DNA from 2 places in the Peribacillus sp. FSL R5-0717 genome. Region 1 is predicted to be linked to the other one. Evidence: predicted binding sites of a transcription regulator. Region 1 holds the regulator's gene; the other holds the start of a gene.
The links. Region 1 encodes CtsR, which represses protease genes until heat stress. Its sites were predicted from a motif close to ATGGTCAATAAAGGTCAAACA; they were not measured.

Region 1 (3,202 bases):
ATCCCTTTCATGGGGTCTTAAAGGGCCGCCTGCGTACTTTTGTAAAAATCCCGACTGCGTCAAAATCATCAATTCATTTAGAATGCTTTTGGAAATACTCTTTATATACCCAAGATCTATCCCTAATCTAACATCTGAGATACATGTAGCTGCTTCCTTTGTCTCGATTATTCGAGCATTGGACAAAACCCCATATGAACGGAAAATTCTATCTTCTAATTGTATGTGGGAAGTCCTCGCTAATGCATCCCTCGCTGACCGTTCCTGGGCTATGATTTGTTGCACTACACTCGTTAGATCTTCAACGATATCCCTTTCCGATTTTCCAAGAGTGATTTGATTGGAAATTTGAAAAATATTCCCCAACGCTTGACTGCCCTCTCCATAAATCCCTCGAACCACCAACCCCAATTGGTTGATAGCCGGTATGATATTATTCATCTGCTGTGTAAGGACCAGACCCGGCAGATGCATCATGACTGAAGCCCTTAACCCTGTTCCCACATTAGTCGGACAACTAGTCAGGTATCCTCTTTCCTCATCATATGCATAGTCTATGGATTCTTCAATCCAATCGTCAAGAACATTTGCAATCTTTAAGGTTTCCTTTAGCTGCAACCCCGACATTAAACATTGAATACGAAGATGGTCCTCTTCGTTTATCATGATACTTATTTCTTCATTTTCCGAAAGGAGACACGCGCTTTTCGCTGAATCTTCAACTAAATGAGGACTGATTAAATGTTTTTCAACCAGAACGCGCTTTTCCAGTGGCTGCAATTGGTCAATCTCTAATAGCTCCAATTTCCCAATCTCTGGCGTTACTTCCTCTTCGATTCTTTTTTTAATCAATTCAATGATTTTATTAGCTTCTTCGTTCGAAAAGGAGGTTGGGAAGGTAAAGTCTTTGAAATTCCTGGCCAGCCGAATCCGCGAACTCAATACAATATCGATTTCCGGACCTTCGGCACTCATCCAGGAACTCAAGGCGTTTTCTACAAACTTTTCCAAGCTCATAATTCCTCGCCTCCCTCTTGTGCTTCATACCTTTTTTCAAGGGAACGAACCTTATCTCTTACTTCTGCCGCCTTCTCAAACTCCTCTTGATCAATGTGGACCTTTAAAACTTCTTTCAAATCCAAAATTTGCTTTCGAAGATATATGGCGCCGCCAATCCTTTTTGGAATTTTCCCTATGTGTGCTGTATTGCCGCTATGAACCCTCTTTAAAATGGGATTTAACTGTTCATTGAACGTTTTATAACATTCGGCACAGCCAAACTTGCCAATATGGACAAATTCTTTATAAGATCGATGACAATGCGGGCAGCGCCTCTCTTCCGTTTTCGGAAATGCATTTGCCTTTGTCTGTTGAATATTCGACTCCATATTCAACAATCCTGCTAAAAAATTATTTATTGAAAAACCAGGTCCACCTGCCTCCATGAACATTTCACCTTTTTCCTGAGCACATTTCTCACAAATCATGACTTCAGTCTTTTTTCCATTGATGATTTTGGTGAAGTGCAGGGTAGCAGGCCTTTGATGACATTCTTGGCAAATCAACGTTCATCACCTCTGCCAGTTTCATTTATATTTTAAAGTAGTAAGCATCGCTGTTAAAATTCTTGCCCTAAGCTCATCGCGGTCAGGCAGGTCGATATAAATCACCGATCTATCTATGACGCTCATCATAATCTTTGCTTCTCTTTCATTAATGACGTCTTCATTCATCAGCCGTGAAATTACTCCTTCAGCCATCGATTGAGTTACCCTGGAACCAATAAGCGATAATAAGTGGTTGATAAGTTGCACGGAATCCTGTGATTCCACTTTCATGATGCGTATATAACCGCCGCCTCCACGCTTACTCTCTACAACATAACCTCTCTCGATGGTAAACCTGGTATTTATTACGTAATTGATTTGAGAAGGAACACACTGAAATTTATCCGCTATTTCACTTCTTTTTATCTCCAAGATATCTTTTTGACTTATTTCAAGTACTTGCTTCAAATAAGTTTCGATAACATCAGATATGTTTCTCACTCAGCCTCCTCCATTCTGACTTTGACTATATTTGACTATTATTATACAAGGAATAATGCATTTTGCAACTTAAACGCATTTTCTTTCTGTAATATCCATTTTCTCCAAATTATATGTAGTTACATACCCCATTGAACATTAAAGTTGAAATATCTTATATAAATACCCTATATAAATGGATGTAAAACCTGAAATTTTTCTTCTCCTTAAGAATTCTGCCCCATTTCCCCAGCTCATCCATTCCTCCTCATGATATGGCAACCAATTCAAATAAGGCCAGCCCGTACTGTCCCTGAAAACGGAAAAATTTTTTAATTACAAACAAAAAAAGACCAGCCGGATGGCTGATCTTTTTAAATGGCTTGGCGGCGTCCTACTCTCACAGGGGGAAACCCCCAACTACCATCGGCGCTGAAGAGCTTAACTGCCGTGTTCGGAATGGGAACGGGTGTGACCTCTTCGCTATCGCCACCAAACATAAAAGGAACGTTGTTCCTTCAAAACTAGATAATAAGAAGGTATTTCATTTTTTTAAAAGCGTTGGTTAAGTCCTCGATCTATTAGTATCAGTCAGCTCCACATGTCACCATGCTTCCACCTCTGACCTATCAACCTGATCATCTTTCAGGGATCTTACTAGCTTGCGCCATGGGAAATCTCATCTTGAGGGGGGCTTCATGCTTAGATGCTTTCAGCACTTATCCCGTCCGCACGTAGCTACCCAGCTATGCCTTTGGCAAGACAACTGGTACACCAGCGGTGCGTCCATCCCGGTCCTCTCGTACTAAGGACAGCTCCTCTCAAATTTCCTGCGCCCGCGACGGATAGGGACCGAACTGTCTCACGACGTTCTGAACCCAGCTCGCGTACCGCTTTAATGGGCGAACAGCCCAACCCTTGGGACCGACTACAGCCCCAGGATGCGATGAGCCGACATCGAGGTGCCAAACCTCCCCGTCGATGTGGACTCTTGGGGGAGATAAGCCTGTTATCCCCGGGGTAGCTTTTATCCGTTGAGCGATGGCCCTTCCATGCGGAACCACCGGATCACTAAGCCCGACTTTCGTCCCTGCTCGACTTGTAGGTCTCGCAGTCAAGCTCCCTTGTGCCTTTACACTCTACGAATGATTTCCAACCATTCTGAGGGAACCTTT
Region 2 (3,202 bases), 1.2 Mb from region 1:
TTTCAAAAGTTCTCAATATACGGAAGAAAACGAAAAAACAGATCAATGGGGAACACCGGAAGAAATGGACCGTGTATTTGCCGGAACTTGTGAGCTTGTTCAGAATGCGATTTCATTCATTCAAAGACAACGCCGTTGGCCGATGTATGACCGTTTACCAATTGATAATTGGACAAAAGGAAGAATTACGCTTATGGGCGATGCGGCACATCCGATGCTTCAATACTTGGCACAAGGCGCTTGCCAGGCTTTAGAAGATGCAGCTTATTTGTCTGATATGCTCCATAAGCATGGGAATGACATTGAACAGGCATTTTTGGAATACCAGGAGGAACGCATTCCACGTACGGCTAATGTTCAAACGAGTGCAAGAATGTGGGGGGAAATCATCCACAATACGACCGATGCAGGCATTCTGCTCCGAGATACGATCCTTGCAGGTCGGACGGATAGGGATTTCCAATTCGTCGATGAATTTCATGGTTACAATAAAACGGCCGTGAAAGCATAAACCATTTTATTTCATCCATAAAGGAATGTATCCATGTTACAAATGGTTCTGCCTTTCTTCTATATGAAGAAAGGCTCAGTTAGTAGACAAAAGGGGTTCAGAATTAAAAAATTCCGAACCCCTTTTAAATTCCCTTCTAATTTTGACCAAAGGATAAGAGATTTGGGCTCTCGAGCCATTATGATAAGCCATTTTAGGACCTTTCCATGTCCAAGTGGATCATCTGCGTCATCATCAAGATGTAAAACCTATATATGCGAAACGTAAAGAAACGATTGAGCGTGTATTCGCAGATGCAAAAGAAAAGCATGGTATGCGTTGACTACTTTAAGGGGACCCTGAAAAATTGTCGATGCAAGCGATGCTTAATTTCGCTGCCATTAATTTAAAGAAGATGGATCCTCATCACCTCAAGTTTTAATAGTTCTATTTTAAAACAAAAAAGACTGTAGGCAAAAGGAGTTCTATCTGAAATTTTAAACATAGTTGATTGGAGCGGGTGTGCGAGACTCCTGCGGGAATAACGAGTCCAAGGGAGACCCCACAGGCGCAAGTGCGCCGAGGAGGCTCCCGGACCACCCGCGGAAAGCGAGTGCCCTACGTTCCAATCAACGTCCAAATTTGTACAGTCTGAGCCTTTCTTCTATATGAAGAAAGGCTTTTTCCGTTTATTTTCCAAACTACTGCATTTCTTATAACTTTCCTTTACATGGGGAGAATTAGAAGTATAATAAAAATATAAAGGTCAAAATTGGTCAAACCAATTTGGGATTCGTTCATGATATAGATGAATGGGAGGTTTCAAGATGGATATTAATAAAATGACGGAGAGAACCCAACAGGCATTCACTGGCGGTCAGGAACTAGCCAATGAAAGAGGGAATCCCGAGCTGACGGAGCTTCATTTATTAAAGGCCTTAATGGAGCAGGATGAAAGTTTATTAATCAGGATTTTATCGGAATCTGGTAAATCGGTGAATCTATTTGATATAGAGCTGAATAAGGAATTGGATAGATTACCGGAAGTGAGCGGGGGTGTTTCCCAGGTTTACATGTCATCCTCCCTACAGCAAATTCTGACGGCTGCCGAAAAGGAAATGCAGATGTGGGAGGATGAATACTTATCTGTCGAACATATACTGCTTGCGTCTTTGCAAGTCAATAGAACGAATGTAAACAGGCTATTTTCATCATATGGAATTGATTATGATAAAGCAAAACGGGTTATAAGCGATATAAGGGGGAATCAGCGAGTGACTAGTCAAAATCCAGAAAGCACTTATGAAGTACTGAAAAAATACGGCAGAGATCTCGTTGCTGAGGTTAAATCGGGTAAGGTCGATCCAGTAATCGGTCGAGATACGGAAATCCGTAACGTCATCCGGATTCTTTCACGGAAAACGAAAAATAATCCTGTATTAATAGGAGAACCTGGAGTAGGTAAAACAGCGATTGTCGAGGGGTTGGCTCAAAGGATCGTCAGGAAGGATGTGCCGGAAGGTTTAAAGGATAAGACCGTTTTTTCACTCGATATGAGTGCACTTGTCGCAGGGGCCAAATTCCGGGGTGAATTTGAGGAACGCCTAAAAGCGGTGTTGAATGAGATCAAGAAGAGTGATGGGAAAATTCTCTTATTCATTGATGAATTGCATACAATTGTCGGTGCAGGAAGAACAGATGGCGCCCTTGATGCCGGAAATATGTTAAAGCCGATGCTTGCGCGCGGTGAGCTGCATTGTATCGGTGCAACGACCCTTGATGAATATCGGCAATATATTGAAAAGGATCCGGCTTTGGAACGCCGTTTCCAACAGGTTCTGGTTCCTGAACCGGATGTTGAAGATACGATTTCAATTTTGCGGGGATTAAAGGAACGGTTTGAAATTCATCATGGCGTCAGGATACATGATCGGGCAATCGTTGCAGCCTCTGTCCTTTCGAACCGATATATAACGGAGCGATTTTTACCGGATAAAGCGATCGATCTAGTGGATGAAGCTTGTGCGATGATCCGCATGGAAATCGACTCCATGCCATCCGAGTTGGATGAAATCACGAGAAAAGTCATGCAACTTGAAATTGAAGAAGCGGCCCTGAAAAATGAAGACGACCCTCAAAGCAAAGCAAGGCTGGAAGGGCTTCAAAAAGAACTATCAGAACTTCAGGATCAAGCGAATAGCATGAAATCCAAGTGGCAAATGGAGAAATCAGCGCTTCAAAAGGTGCAGGACAAACGTGAAGAGCTTGAGAAACTGCGTCATGAACTGGAACAGGCAGAGAATGACTATGACCTTAACCGGGCAGCTGAACTTCGGCATGGAAGGATTCCGCAGCTTCAAAAAGAATTGGAAGCAATGGAAGACGAATTGGAAAAGGAAAAACAGGAATCACGATTGCTTCGCCAGGAAGTGACGGAGGAGGAAATTGCCTCGATTGTGGCAAGGTGGACAGGGATTCCGGTAAGCAAGCTGGTGGAAAGTGAAAGGGAGAAGCTGCTTCGCCTATCAGATATCCTGCATGAACGTGTAATCGGTCAAGGAGAAGCGGTGGAACTCGTATCCGATGCTGTTTTAAGAGCAAGGGCTGGAATAAAAGATCCAAACAGACCAATCGGTTCATTCATTTTTCTTGGGCCGACTGGTGTCGGTAAAACCGAATTGGTAAAAGCTTTGGCAGAAACATTATTCGATA

Region 2: a site for CtsR is predicted at 1,253-1,273, ahead of clpB (ATP-dependent chaperone ClpB). Genes of this name have one in related genera too.

Annotation. Positions count from the first base shown of each region.
Region 1 covers NZ_JBBOOF010000001.1:2,683,271-2,686,472, reverse strand. Annotated here, with positions in the region: gene NYE65_RS13125 (protein arginine kinase) at 1-1,017, opposite strand, end outside; gene NYE65_RS13120 (UvrB/UvrC motif-containing protein) at 1,014-1,565, opposite strand; gene NYE65_RS13115 (CtsR family transcriptional regulator) at 1,587-2,048, opposite strand; rRNA gene rrf (5S ribosomal RNA) at 2,409-2,524, opposite strand; rRNA gene NYE65_RS13105 (23S ribosomal RNA) at 2,589-3,202, opposite strand, start outside.
Region 2 covers NZ_JBBOOF010000001.1:3,856,521-3,859,722, forward strand. Annotated here, with positions in the region: gene NYE65_RS18595 (FAD-dependent monooxygenase) at 1-511, shown strand, start outside; partial or broken gene NYE65_RS18600 (transposase) at 723-932, shown strand; gene clpB (ATP-dependent chaperone ClpB) at 1,318-3,202, shown strand, end outside.